Regions from separate parts of the Niveibacterium sp. genome, predicted to be linked through region 1. Evidence: predicted binding sites of a transcription regulator. Region 1 holds the regulator's gene; the other holds the start of a gene.
What was found. The regulator FNR, encoded in region 1, switches genes on or off when oxygen is low (the NO sensors DNR and NnrR bind a similar motif). The targets are predictions, from matches to a motif close to TTGANCTAGNTCAA.

Region 1 (7,332 bases):
CCGCGTAACCCGGCGGTTATCGCCGATAACGTTGGCGACAACGTGGGCGACTGCGCCGGCATGGCGGCCGACTTGTTCGAAACCTATGCCGTGACGCTGATCGCGACGATGGCGCTGGGCGCCCTGATGGTCGCCGGCGCGCCACTGAACGCGGTGATCTACCCGCTGGTGCTCGGCGGCGTATCGATCATCGCGTCGATCATCGGTTGCAGCTTCGTCAAGGCCAGCCCCGGCATGAAGAACGTGATGCCCGCGCTCTACCGCGGCCTCGCAGTCGCCGGCGTGCTGTCGCTGATCGCGTTTTACTTCGTGACCACAGCGCTGTTCCCGCAACCGGTTCAACTGGTTGGCGGCGCCACGATCACTGCGCTGTCGCTGTTCGGCGCCTGCGTGGTCGGCCTCGTGCTGACCGCCGCGATGGTCTGGATCACTGAGTACTACACCGGCACCGACTACAAGCCCGTGCAGCACATCGCCCAGGCATCGACCACCGGCCACGGCACCAACATCATCGCGGGCCTCGGTGTATCGATGAAGTCCACCGCTTGGCCGGTGCTCTTCGTGTGTGTCGCGATCTTCGTCGCGTACTGGCTCGCGGGCCTGTTTGGCATCGCCGTTGCGGCGACCTCGATGCTCAGCATGGCGGGCATCGTCGTGGCGCTCGACGCTTACGGCCCGATCACCGACAACGCTGGTGGCATCGCCGAAATGGCAGAACTGCCTGACAGCGTTCGCGACATCACCGATCCGCTGGATGCCGTTGGCAACACCACCAAGGCCGTGACCAAGGGTTACGCGATCGGTTCGGCTGGCTTGGCCGCACTGGTGCTGTTCGCCGATTACACCCACGCGCTCGAGACCAAGGGGCTGCATGTCAGCTTCGATCTCTCCAACCACATGGTCATCATCGGCCTCTTCATCGGCGGCCTGATTCCCTACCTGTTCGGCGCGATGGCGATGGAAGCCGTTGGCCGTGCTGCGGGCTCGGTGGTTGAAGAAGTGCGTCGCCAGTTCCGCGAGATCAAGGGCATCATGGAAGGCACGGGCAAGCCGGAATACGGTCGTGCCGTCGACATGCTGACCAGCGCCGCGATCAAGGAAATGATCGTCCCGTCGCTGCTGCCGGTGGTGGTGCCGATCCTGGTCGGTCTGCTGCTCGGCCCGGCCGCACTGGGTGGCCTGCTGATGGGCACGATCGTGACCGGTCTCTTCGTTGCAATCTCGATGTGTACCGGTGGCGGTGCATGGGATAACGCGAAGAAGTACATCGAGGATGGTCACTTCGGCGGCAAGGGCTCGGAAGCACACAAGGCCGCCGTGACCGGCGACACTGTGGGCGACCCGTACAAGGACACTGCCGGCCCCGCGGTCAACCCGCTGATCAAGATCATCAACATCGTCGCGCTACTGATCGTGCCGCTGCTGTAAGCACCTCAGATACGAGACAAGAAAAACGGCCGCATTCAGCGGCCGTTTTCAATTCAGGCGCCGACTTCACCCGGCGCCGGCAACACTGCAGCACATTCAGTCTGCGTCGAACCCCGCATCGCGGATCGCAGCCTTCAGTGTGTCAAGCGCAACGCTTTGCGGATCAAAGCGCACGCAGGCCTCTTTCAACTCCAGCGATACCTGCGCCTCAGCAACACCCTGCTGCGCCAGCAGCACCCGCTCCACCGAACGCACGCAACCTTGGCAGCTCATGCCGCCAACCGAAATCTTCGCAGTATCCATCGTCGTCACCTCGCCACCATCACCGGGCAGTGGGCAAGCTGAACCACTCGCGCCGCCACCGACCCGATCAACACTTTCTCAAGCACGCTGTGCCCGCGCGCCCCCAACCAAATCCAGTCACACCCCCGGTCGACCGCAAACGCGACGATTGTTTCCGCGGGGTGCCCGATCAAAACCTGCTCCTCGAAGCTCAGCCCGGCCGCACGCAGACGGCTTGCCGCCGGCGCCATCGCGATCCGCCCTTCGTCGCTGTAGTAACGGTCCAGCGCGCTCGTTTCAACATGGCGAGTCGCAAAGGTCATTGGTACCGGGTTATGCACCGTAACCAGCACGATCGCGGGCGGCGCGGCAAAGAACTTTACCGCGCGCAGCAGCGCGTCCACGGCGGCAAGCGATGCCGCAGAACCATCCGTAGCAAGTAGGATTTTCATTGCGATCCCTTTCTTATACGTGGCAGATCACGCCCTGCCACAGTTTGCCACCCAAGGTGGCTGCATTCGCCAACCCGAATACCCCGAAGCCCAGCACCACGAGCCCGGCGCCAAAACGCAGCCACGACCGCTGCAACCAACTGCGTAGCCGCGCAGCAAACAATCCGGCCAGCATCAGGTTGGGCAGGGTTCCCAGGCCGAACGACAACATCAGCATCGCGCCGCGTGCCGCGGAGCCGGACACCAAGGCCGTCGCGAGGATGCTGTAGACCAGGCCGCACGGCACAAACCCCCATACCAAGCCAAGCGGATAGGCATTGAGCGGCGTGCGTGCCGGAATGAAGCGCGCACCGTACGGCCGCAACTTCGCCCACAAGCGGCCGCCAAGCCGCTCAATCGGCGCAAGTGGCGCAGTAACGCCCGCCAGATACAGCCCGAGGAGTACCAGCAGCAGATTCGCCAGCACGTAGAAGGTGATCTGCACCGGCAGCAAGCGATTGAGCAGAAAGCCGGTCGAGCCAATCGCACCGAGTACGGTACCGGCAAACGTATAGCTGCTGATGCGCCCAAGGTTATACGCCAGATGGATCGGCCACATGCGCCGGGCCTGCCCCGGCGCGTTGACCGTCAGTGCGGCAACCAATCCGCCGCACATGCCGACGCAGTGCGTTCCACCCAGCAAACCAATCAGCGCCGCAGCAAGGTATCCCGCTTCAGGCATCACGCAACATCCCGGTACCGCCCCGAGGGGCAATCCGTAAGTTTAGCGGCCGCCCCGCGCTCAGATCACCTTGGAGTAGCGAACAACCTCGCGATCACCGCGCAGATGTGCGTCGAACACCATCGCAAGCACACGTGCCAACATGCGTCCAGGGACCGTTACCTCAACGCCTTTGTCGGTCACGACACAGAGCCCGTCACGTTCGCGCGCCCGCAAGGCTTCGATCTCGACGGCAAAATACTCCGCGAAGTTGATCCCCCACGCCTGCTCGAAGGCCGCGTAATCGAGCGAGAAATGGCACATAAGGCTCTGGATGACGGCATAGCGGAGCTGGTCGTCGAACGTCATCTCGTAGCCGCGCACGATCGGCAGTTCATCGCGATCGAGCGTTTCGTAGTAAGCCTCAAGCGTCTTCGCACTCTGTGCGTAAGCCGGGCCCACCTTGCCGATGGACGAGACGCCAAACCCCAGCAGATCGCAGTCCGAGTGTGTCGAATAGCCTTGGAAATTGCGGTACAGCCGGCCGTTGCGTTGCGCCACCGCCATCTCGTCGTCCGGCTTCGCGAAGTGATCCATGCCGATGAACACGTAGCCCGCCTGGGTCAACTTCGCGATCGCCATACCAAGGATCTCAAGCTTCTGATCCGCACTCGGCAAGTCGTCGGCGTTAATCCGCCGCTGCGGCATGAAGCGCGTCGGCAGATGGGCGTAGTTGTAAAGCGCCAGCCGATCCGGCCCGATTTCGAGCACACGGTCGAGGGTCTGGCTGACGCGCTCAACGCTCTGGAAGGGCAAGCCGTAGATCAGATCGATGCTCACCGAGCGGAAGCCATTCGCCCGCGCCGCAGCGATGACTGCCGCAGTCTCCTCGACAGACTGGATGCGGTTCACAGCTTTCTGCACCACGGGATCGAAGTCCTGCACCCCAACGCTCATGCGGTTGAAGCCTTCCGCACCAAGCAACGCAACCGTCTCGGCCGACACACGGCGCGGGTCAACCTCAATCGAATATTCACCCCCCGGCATCAGCGTGAAATGGCGACGAATCGAGCGAAACAAATCGCGGATCTCGCTGTCCGAGAGGAATGTTGGCGTGCCGCCGCCCCAATGCATTTGTGAAACTTCGTGCGAGCCGGCAAGCTGTCCGGCGACGAGGCCCATCTCTTTGTCAAGATAGCGCAGGTAGCGCTCGGCCCGGCTGTGATCCTTCGTGACGATCTTGTTGCACGCGCAGTAGAAGCAGACCGTATCGCAGAATGGAATGTGGAAATATAATGAGAGGGGTTTCTTCAGGCCGCCCTGCGCGCGCAGACCAAGATGTCTTGCGTAGTCGCTACGCCCGAAGCCCTCGTGGAACCTGTCCGCAGTCGGATACGACGTGTAGCGCGGACCGGAAACGTCAAAACGTTGGATGAGATCGCGGTCGAAGACCGGCGTCTGCTCATTCTGATTCATTGTTTATTTTTTCTCTCTGTGGATGCCGGAAGGTGTCATGAACTCGGTCGGAGCCGTTTGATTGCCATCAACTAGCCCCCTTGGAGCACCCGCCTTGGAAAAACCCGCCACGATTCCGCTGACGGCCGTCAATCTTCGCACCGCGTGCACCCAATGTAACCTCAAGGAGCTTTGTCTTCCCGTTGGTCTTGATGATGTTGATCTCGAAAGGATCGACGGCCTCATCACGGCACGCAAGAAGGTCAAGCGGCAACAGCACCTGTACCGGGCTGGCGAACCCTTCGAGGCGATCTATGCGATCCGCACCGGTTTCTTCAAGACCGACATCCTGACCGAAGACGGCCGGGATCAGGTTACCGGCTTCCAGATGGCCGGCGAGATCCTGGGGCTCGACGGCATTTCGAGCGATCGGCATGTGTGCAATGCCGTCGCGCTTGAGGATTCCGATGTCTGCATGATCCCGTTTGAGCGGCTCGAAGAACTCTCGCGCCGGATCGAGCCGCTGCAGCGACAGTTCCACAAGTTCATGAGCCGCGAGATTGTGCGCGAGCAGGGCATCATGATGCTGCTCGGTTCAATGCGCGCGGAAGAGCGGCTTGCGGCCTTCCTGATCAACCTGTCGCAGCGCATGCGCTTGCGCGGTTATTCAGCGTCTGAGTTCCATTTGCGCATGACGCGCGAGGAGATCGGCTCCTACCTCGGGCTGAAGCTGGAAACGGTCAGCCGGGCCTTCTCGAAGTTTCAGGATGACGGACTTATCAGCGTGCACCAGAAGCACATCCAGATTCTGGATGCCGATGGTCTGCGCCGTCTGATCGGTCGCGCAAACGTCTGATCACGCCCAGGGGTTCGGCCGCTTTGTCAGCGCGACCGACACGATGTAGCCCAGCACCAGCAAAGCGGCCGCAAACGCGGCCGCTTTTGTTTGGCGAGTGCGCCCGCGTTTCAACGCGTATGTGCCCAACACAATGTACGCGAGCAGGCCCAACACCTTTGCGGTAAGCCAGTCGTCGTGAAACGGCGCAGCACGAAGCGCCCAAGCAAGAGCAACCGCGGACCCCAGCAAACCGGTATCGACGATGTGCGGCACCACCCTCACCCACCGGCCACGCACCCAGCCTGCTCCCATCAACACACCGACACCTCTCGCGACGAACCCCGTTGCCGAAAGCACAACGAAGCTGACATGAAGGTGCTTGAGCAGCAGGTAATCCATCGATCTCCCTAGCGTTCCATGACGTAGTCACCGGGCGCCGCGGCCAGCGCAGGAAAGTCATTATTGCTGACTGGCGGCGGCGCGATACGTTCACCGCAGCGCTCATCCAGCCAACAGAACCAATCATCCCACCAGCTGCCGACCCGGTGCTCCGCACGACCCCTCCAACCATGCGCGCTATCGGTGCGGTGCGCAGCCGCAATCCAGTACTCGCGTTTCGGAGGCTGAACCGGCGGGTTAACGATACCGAGGATATGGCCGCTCGACGAGAGCACGAAACGCTTGTCCCCGCGCACGAAGTTGGCAACCCGGAAAGCTTGCCGCCAGGGCGCGATGTGGTCATCTTCGGCGGCAACGGCATAGAGCGGCTGCGTGATCCGACCAAGATCCAGCGCTTCACCGGCAACCGTCAGCGCATCGGGCTCGATCAGGCGATTCCTCAGGTACAGCTCGCGCAGATACCAGGCGTGCATCGCATAGGGCATGCGCGTGGTATCCATGTTCCAGTACAACACATCGAACGAGGGCGGCTTCTCGCCCATCAGATAGCCCTGAACCACGTACTGCCAGATGAGCGGGTTCGACCGAAGCAGGCGGAACGAGGCCGCCATGTCGCGGCCGTCGAGATACCCCCGCTGCTCCATGGCCCGCGTCAGATAGCGAACGCTTCCCTCGTCGATGAATACCTCGACATCACCCGGCTTCGCAAAGTCGACCAGGGTCGTGAACAGTGTCCAATGCGCAACCGGTATGGCTTCAGCCGTGTAATGGCGGTTGGCCCACGCCATGTACATCGATAGCGCGGTGCCGCCGATGCAGTAACCGACGGCGTGCACCTTCTCCGCACCCGACAGTGCGCGGGCAGTCTCGATCGTAGCCGCGACGCCTTCCTGCAGGTAGTCATCGAATCGGACATCACGCAGCGCAGCGTCCGGGTTCTTCCATGAGGTGATGTAGACGTCGAAGCCCGCGTCACGCAGATGGCGCACCAAGCTCTTCTTAGGCGTCAGATCAAGGATGTAAAACTTATTGATCCAAGGCGTCACGATCACGACCGGCATGCTGCGCACAGTATCGGCGGTGGGCGTGTAGTGGATCACTTCAACCAGACGGGTGCGAGCAACCACCTCACCCGGCGTCGTTGCCAGATTGCGCCCGACTTTGAAGTCCGACGGGTCGGCCATGCGGATGTCGCCGGCACGCAGATCGTCGAGAAAGTTCTGCCAACCTGCTCGCAGCGTCTGACCTTGGCTGGCGGCCGCGGCGCGCTGGGCAACCGGATTCAGGGCCAAGAAATTGGTCGGCGCAACTGCGTTCAGCCACTGCCGCCACCAGAACGCAGCGCGGCGTCGCTCGGTGCCCGACAAGCCCGGCGTGGCATACAGCATGTCCTGCGTATGCCGCGTTGACAGCAGATACCACTGCTTCAGCGCTGCCCACGAAGCGTTCTGCGACCAAACGGGATCGGAGAACCGGGTATCGTCCGCTTGCGGACGCACCACATCAGGAACATGAGCGCCAGCGGCGCGCGACAAACTGTTGCATGCCAGCGCCCAAGCGTCCGCCGAAAAACGGCTCCAGCGCTCGGCGAACTCCAGTGGATGCAGACACCAGGCGATTTGCGCATGCACCACTGGCGCAACAACGCCCAGGGGGTCTACGCTTGCAGCCACCTGTTGCCCCACCACGCCAAGCGACAGCTTGTGCTCTTCAGCACGCCCTTCGCCGCCTACGACTGCGTTTTCACCCGATTCCATGATGCCTCCTGCCCTGAACTC
Region 2 (7,332 bases), on a different contig from region 1:
TTCGAGTTGAAGAAGGGCGGCAAGGGCGTGCGTGAGCGCCGTGAAGCCACCGATGCGGTTGCTGCCGCACCGGGTGAAAAGCCGGCCGGCGCAGCGGGCCGCCGCATGATCATCGTGGCCGATGTGACGAAGGTCGATCACAAGGCGGGCACCGTAACGCTGCGTGGTCCGAAGCAGTCGCGCACCCTGAAGGTGGATGATCCGGCGAAGTTGAAGAACGTCAAGGTTGGCGATCAGGTCGAAGTGACCTACGTCGAAGCCGTGGCGCTGGAGATCGGCGCGAAGTAAGCGTCGGCCACCGTTGCCCGAAAGCCCCGCCGCGAGCGGGGCTTTTTCATGGCTGCTCGCGTGACGTGATTCGACAAGACGCGAAGCCGTGGGCCGACCGTAAGCTACATGCCGGCTTACAGGAGGGCGCTGCGTGCAAAGGGTGATCCGTTTCAAGCGCTATGCCTACGCACTGTTTCTGATTCCGCTGGTCTTGCCGCCCGCCGGTTTGATGCTCGGCGCGCATTACGCGGTGCCGGACTGGGGGGCTTGGCTGACGGTGGTCGTGGTGTTCGGTCTGGTGCCCTTGCTCGATACCTGCTTGGGTCGCGATACAGCGAACCCCGGCCCGGACGAAGAGCGCGCGCTGCTGGCCGATCCCTGGTATCCGGCCCTGACGCTGCTGGCAGTGCCGGCCTGGAGCGCTCTGCTGGTGTGGGGTGTATGGGCGGTGAGCCAAGCGACGTTGGGGCTGGCCGGTCGTGTGGGCTTGCTTGCCTCACTTGCAACCGTGGGCGGTGCGGTGGCGATCAACGTCGGGCACGAGCTGATCCACAAGACTCGCCGCGCAGAGCGTGCCGGCGGCGGCTGGCTGCTTGCGAGCGTCGGCTACGGCGGATTCAAGATCGAGCATATCCGCGGCCATCATGTGGATGTCGCCACGCCGCGGGATACCTCTACCGCGCGCCTGGGCGAGAACGTGTATCGCTTCCTGTGGCGCGCGTTCACGACCAATCCGGTGCGGGCCTGGGAACTCGAACGGGCGCGCCTGTCACGCCGCAACCTGCCGTGGTGGCGCAACGAGCTTTTGCTGTGGTGGGGGCTGTCGCTCGCCTGGGCGGTTGGTTTCGCGCTGTGGCTGGGGGCGCCCGGCTTGGTCGCCCACCTGGCTATCGGCTTCGGCGCGATCGCGTTGTTGGAGATCGTGAACTACCTCGAACACTACGGTCTGATCCGCACTCCGCTGCCCAACGGCCGCCACGGGCCGGTCACCGAACATCATTCCTGGAACAGCCCCTTCCTGCTGACGAACCTGCTGCTGTTCCAGTTGCAACGCCACTCGGATCACCACGACCACGCCGCACGGCGTTACCAGATCCTGCGCCACATGGCGGCTGCGCCGCAGTTGCCTGCGGGGTACGCCGCACTCGTGCTGCTGGCCTTGGTGCCGCCGCTGTGGCGCCGGGTGATGGATCCGCGCGTGGCGGCCTGGCGCGCGCAGCAGGGGCTTGCTTGATCAGTCGGGCTGGCCGTCGGAGAACCAGCCGATGTGCGTGAATTCGAGCTTGTATGGCGGGTTCAGCGCCACAGCCTGCCAGCGATCGCCGTGCTTGGGATCAAGGGCAAACACGGCGCACTGGCGCTTGCCTTTGATCGCGAGGGCTTCACTGCCGCTGCCGGTGAGCAGCGCAGCTTCGCCGCCGTCGCGCTCGAAACAGGCGCGCATCGCGTTCGGGTCCGAGATCAGCAGGCGGAAGTACCAGGGCACGATCTCTTTCACCAGCCGCCGCGCCTGATCGGCGGAGGCCAGGGCGTCGGCATAGCTCACTTGATCGGCAATCGGCAGGTTCGGCGTCAGGGTTAGATGGACTTGCAGGCTGTCCTTCTTCTGGTTGGTGACAAACTCGGCCTTGTCGGCGAGCGCCGCCTCGGAGCGCGGTACTTCGATGTCGCCTTCCTCGCCGAGCGGCACCGCGATGTCGGTGTTGTCACCGATCAGGCGGATGCGGATGTCCGCGGGTTTGACCGACTTGTCTGCCGACTTCACTTGCATGCGCATGAGCACCTTGTCGTGTTCGACGCGGTCGACCTGGCTGAAGAACTTGTAGGCGTCGGCGTAGGGCATGATGGCCGGATCGCGCACGCCTTTCACGACCAGCTTCTCGGTGGGGGCGTCCGCCGCCGGTGGTGGCGGCACATCGTCAGCGAGGGCGGTGAGCGGCAGCAGCAGTAAAGCGAGGGCGATGCGCTTCATGGCAGGTCCTGTTGATGAGAACGGCGGCGATTCTCGCTGCGTCGTTGATCGGCAAAGTGTCCGAAACGTAAGCGTTTGTCAGTGCTGCAGCGTCAGCGCGAGTGCGATCGGCAGGAAGATCAGCGCGAACAGGTTGCCGATCATCACGATCGAGGCGACTTTCTCCGGCTCCTGCCGGTAGCGCTCGGCGAACATGAAGTTGAGCACTGCCGGCGGCAGCGCGCCGAACACGATCACCAGCGCGCGCTGCAAGGGCGGCAAATCGACGACCGACACCACAAGCGTTGCGACCAGCAGGCCGCCGATCGGTCGCAGCAACGCACCGCCAACGCCGATGCGCCAGGCGTGGAAGTTGGCATCGGTGAGGCGCACGCCAAGCGAGAACAGCATCAGCGGAATCGAGATGTCGCCAACCATCTTGATCGCGAGCATCAGCGGCGGCCATATCGCAATGCCGGCGCTGCCGACCGCGATGCCCGCGAGCGTGGCGAGCACCGAGGGCACTTTCCAGATCGTCGCGAGCCGGGTCTTGTGATCGAGCAGCCAGGCGCCGTATGAAAAGTGCAAGAAGTTCGACACCATGAACATCACCACGGCCGGCGCCAGTGCCTGCTCGCCGAAGGCCAGCACCGCGAGCGGCAGGCCGAGGTTGCCGCAGTTGTTGAACATCGTTGGCGGCACCAGCGTCTTGACTGCGATACCGCTGATGCGCGCGGCGGCCCAGCCGACGAGGCCGAACGCGACCACCATGAAGAAGGAAATGCCGGCCAGCGGCAGGAAGTCGGCAAGGCGGAATTCCTTCGATACCAGCGCGGCGAACACCAGCGCTGGCACGAAGACATCCATGTTCAGCTTGTTTGCGACGCTGAGATCGGGCTTCGCGCGGCGCGCGACTAGCCAGCCGAGGCCGACGATGGCAAAGAGCGGGAACAGGATCGAGACGATGCGCAGGAACATGAGGCCATCCGCCGGTTGGAGAACGGATTCTAGCCAGCTTGGGGCGGGCGGCTATCCGTAGTGTTACGGGGCCGTAGCGTTCGCGCAGCAAAAAGGGCGCCGAAGCGCCCTTTGATGTTGGATCGTCGTGTGGATCAGAAGCGATAGCCGACGCCGATGCCGATCAGCCACGGATCGATGTTGAGCGTATCGACGACCACGCCGCCCGCTTTCACATCGGTGCCGATCCAGGTCTTCTTGATGTCGGCGTTCAGATACCACTGCGGGCTGATCTCGTAGTCGAGACCGGCCTGAACCGACGCGCCCCAGCTGGTGCGCTCGATGTCTATGCCTGCCGGCAGATCCACATCCCAGAAGCGCGTCATGTTCACGCCGAGGCCGACGTAGGGTTTGAACGCGCCCATCGGGTGGTGGTACTGCAGCATGAAGTGCGGCGGCAGCTGCTTGACGGTGCCGATCTTGGTGCCGCCGAGTTCGATGTCGTGCGTTTGCGGCACGCTCAGCACCACCTCGAGCGCGATGTTCGGCGTGAAGAAATAGCTGATGTCGAGATCGGGCAGCCACTTGTCGCTGGCCGTCACTTCGGCGGGCAGCAGGTTGTCGCTGTTGCCGTTGTCGTTGATCATGCTGACGGCGCGGCCACGTACGAGCCAATTGCCATCGGCAGCGAATGCCGCCCCCGCGGCAAACATGCTGGTTGCGATCGCCCCCGCGATCGCAGTCCGGATGATGCTGGACATAACTCCCCCAATTGATTGAATGTTGCTGTGCAGAAAAACTGCACGTGCAGTGTGGTTTTTGTCCGGCGCTGGCGTTTGAGCGGTATCAAGTGTTCAAATTCCAGCCTGACGCCGGATGCGACGACTGTCGTTTTTCCGCACTCCGTTGCAGCAACCATTTGATCCATCAACGCATTTACTTCGGGTACCACCGATGCATCGCTACTGGCTTGCCGACGTTTTCACCGACCGCCCGTTTTCGGGTAACCCGCTGGCCGTGTTTCCGGAAGGTGCTGCGGTCGATCCGGCGCAGATGCAGACGATCGCCGGCGAGCTGAACCTCTCGGAAACCGTGTTCGTGCTGCCGCCCGACAACCCGGCGCATGCGGCGCGGGTGCGCATCTTCACGCCGGCAAGCGAGCTGCCATTTGCCGGCCACCCGACCATCGGCACCGCTTTGCTGCTGGCGCGTTTTGCACCGCAAGCCCTGGCCGATGGCGAGCATCTGCTGGTGCTGGAAGAAGGCGTCGGGCCGGTGCCGGTGCGGGTCACGATGCAGGGCGGGCAAGCGCTGCGCGCCGAGTTTGCCGCTGCGCAGGCACCCAGCTTCGCGCCGGCGCCGCCGCACATCGCGACGATGCTGGGCCTTGGCGAGGACGACATCCTGCCGCGTTGCAGTGTCGCGTCCTGCGGCGTGCCCTTCCTGTGCGTGCCGCTGCGCAATCGCGCGGCGCTGTCGCGCATCATGCCGAACAACGCGGCGATGCAGCGCGGGCTCGCCGGTCTTGCGCACGGCATCTACGCCTACACCGAAGACCTCGATCGCCCGACGCTGTTGCACGCGCGGATGTTCGCGACGGGCCTTGGCATCGTCGAAGACCCGGCCACCGGGTCGGCCGCAGCGGCGCTGGGCGGGCTGCTGGGCACCTACGACTCGCGGAGCGATGCGGATCTCTCGTGGGAGATCTCGCAAGGCGAGGATCTCGGGCGCCCAAGCCGCATCGTCGTGACCACCGAGATCCGGCAAGCGCGCGTGGCGGCGGTGCGCGTGGGCGGGCAGGCGGTTTTCATGGGCGAAGGCCAACTCTTCGCCCGCTGACTTCACAGAGATGGATGATTGATATGGATATCCAGCGTATCGGCGTAACGCCGCGTTATGCCGACGCCGTGGTGCATGGCGGTGTCGTGCACGCCGTTGAAGTGCCGCCCACCGAAGCGGGCGACATCACGGAGCAGACCCGGGGCCTGCTCACCGCGCTCGAAACAACGCTTGAGCGCGCCGGCAGCAGCAAGGCGCGGCTGTTGACTGCAACGGTGTACCTGACCGACATGGCCGACTACGACGGCTTCAACGCGGTCTGGGATGCCTGGCTGGTGCCTGGCTGTGCGCCGTCGCGCGCCTGCGTCAAGGTGGCGGGGCTGGCGCGCGCGGGTTGGCGCGTCGAAGTCGTGGTCAGCGCCGCGTCGCTGGCTTAGCCGCCGCAATACAAGACCGCTGGCCTTGTGCCGCGTGCTTAACGACTCGCAACAGTCAGCGCCTGGTTGAAGCGGTCGAGTACCGATTGCGCCACCTTGAAGCTGCAGAACAGGTGGCGCCATTCGCCGGCCGGGGTATCCGGGTAGCGGATGTAGGCGAAGTGCTCGGGCTTCAGTTCGCGATGCCGGATCAGCGCGTTCGCTTCCTCGGGCGCCATGATCAGTGCATCGGTCATCGATTCGGCCAGCATTCGCAGCATCTGGCCGTTTTCGTTGTACACATGCTCGGTCGGCCCTTTGCGTGCCTGCAGCAATGCGTCGAAGCCGGGTCCGTAGGAATAGCTTTCCTTGATCAGCAGCCGGAATTGGCCGTCGGTGATGGCTGCGCGGAGGCTCGGGTAGCGCTGGAAGCTGACCTCGTCGTCCGCGCGCACCAGCAGGATCTGCGGGCGGTCCTGGTACACCGGCGCCGAGTAGCGGCCGATACGCTCGCGCCCGGGCTTCTTGAACACGCCGATCATGCAATCGGCGCCGGTGTTGCCCTTGATCGTCGCCATCTGGCGGCTGAACGGCGTCTCGACCCAGTTGAACGGCAACTTCGCCGCTTTCAGCGCGCGGGCGATCGGTTCGGCCATGAGGCCCCGCACTTCGCCGTGCTCGACGTAGGCGTAGGGCACCCGGGTGTTGTAGTGAACACTGATCGGCTGCTCGCCCGCCGCGGCGACCTCGCTGCCGCCCAGGCTCAGCACCAATAAGAGAATCTGCTGCCAGGCACGCATGGGTAGCGCTCGCAACGTTTGGGCATTGAGTCTATCGCGCTGATCCGGTGTACGGCCACAGGTGCTTGCGGCGGATCGCCGCAGGCGCCAGCGCCGGATCAGGCGGAGGCGGGTGCGGCGCCCTGCCAAACCACGCGCAGGCAGGGGTAGGTGGCGCCGTCTGGCATTTCATGGTGTTCCGGTGCCAGCTCGCGGCCGCCGAGGCGGCGGTAGAACGCGCGTGCGGCGAGGTTCGCCTCAAGTACCCACAGATGGAAGCCTTGCGTTGCACCGGATGCAGTGATGCGCTGCTGCAGCGCGCCCATCAGCTGCCGGCCGAGGCCTTCGCCCTTGAGGGCCGGCTGCACATGCAGGTTGTCGATCAGTGGCCCCCAGGCGGGGTCGGCATCCGGGCACAGGCAGCCGAAGCCGAGCAGGCCGCGCGGGTCTTCCATCAGCAGCACTTCGAGCGGTGCGTCGGCACCATTCACCAGGCGCTCATGCCACAGCGCGGCGCGTTCGCTGTCGAGTGCGCCGTCGAGGTAGGCGTCGCGCAGCACGCCGCGATAGGCGCTGCGCCAGCTCGCTGCATGCAGTTGCGCGACGGCCGGCGCATCGGCGGCGCCGGCGATACGAAAGCGAAGATCCCGAGCGATCAATGCATGTGCTCGTGGGTGGTGGTGTCGCCCAGCGGCCGCACGGCAGCGTCCACGGTGATCTGCTCGCGCTTGCCGCCCTGTTCGATCTCAAGCGTCAGCTTCACGATGTCGCCATCGTTCACCGGTGCCTTCAGATCCAGCAGCATCACGTGATAGCCACCGGGCTTGAGCTCCACCGTCTTGCCGGCGGGCAGCGCGAGCTTCTGCACCGGGCTCATCTTCATGTTGTCGGCGACCATCTTCATCTCGTGCACCTCGGTCTTGCCGGCAATCGGCGACGATGCGCCAACCAGCGTCGCGCCCTGCGCGCTGGTGAGTCGCATAAAGGCGCCGGTGGCTTTTTGCGACGGTGTCGTGCCGCGCACCCAGGCGCCTTCGACCTTGACGTCGGCGGCGAAGGCGCCGGCAGCGCCAAACGAGGTGAGCAAGGCGGCGAGCAGGGAAGCGATGGCGAAGCGACGCATGCGGAACTCCTGTGAAATGGTTGGGCGGATCGAAGGCAAGCTGCGATTGTAGGGCCT

Region 2: a site for FNR is predicted at 4,015-4,028, ahead of ACE3P0_RS07855 (OmpW family protein). Genes of this name have one in related genera too.

The regions. Positions count from the first base shown of each region.
Region 1 covers NZ_JAYRDJ010000007.1:81,174-88,505, reverse strand. The annotation lists gene ACE3P0_RS07275 (sodium-translocating pyrophosphatase) at 1-1,428, shown strand, start outside; gene ACE3P0_RS07270 (heavy-metal-associated domain-containing protein) at 1,525-1,731, opposite strand; gene ACE3P0_RS07265 (universal stress protein) at 1,737-2,162, opposite strand; gene ACE3P0_RS07260 (sulfite exporter TauE/SafE family protein) at 2,176-2,883, opposite strand; gene hemN (oxygen-independent coproporphyrinogen III oxidase) at 2,944-4,338, opposite strand; gene fnr (fumarate/nitrate reduction transcriptional regulator Fnr) at 4,433-5,173, shown strand; gene ACE3P0_RS07245 (SirB2 family protein) at 5,174-5,554, opposite strand; gene ACE3P0_RS07240 (PHA/PHB synthase family protein) at 5,563-7,311, opposite strand.
Region 2 covers NZ_JAYRDJ010000008.1:67,084-74,415, forward strand. The annotation lists gene ACE3P0_RS07835 (hypothetical protein) at 1-288, shown strand, start outside; gene ACE3P0_RS07840 (alkane 1-monooxygenase) at 422-1,504, shown strand; gene ACE3P0_RS07845 (hypothetical protein) at 1,505-2,242, opposite strand; gene ACE3P0_RS07850 (AEC family transporter) at 2,321-3,199, opposite strand; gene ACE3P0_RS07855 (OmpW family protein) at 3,334-3,939, opposite strand; gene ACE3P0_RS07860 (PhzF family phenazine biosynthesis protein) at 4,133-5,017, shown strand; gene ACE3P0_RS07865 (RidA family protein) at 5,041-5,394, shown strand; gene ACE3P0_RS07870 (transporter substrate-binding domain-containing protein) at 5,433-6,173, opposite strand; gene ACE3P0_RS07875 (GNAT family N-acetyltransferase) at 6,272-6,811, opposite strand; gene ACE3P0_RS07880 (copper chaperone PCu(A)C) at 6,808-7,275, opposite strand.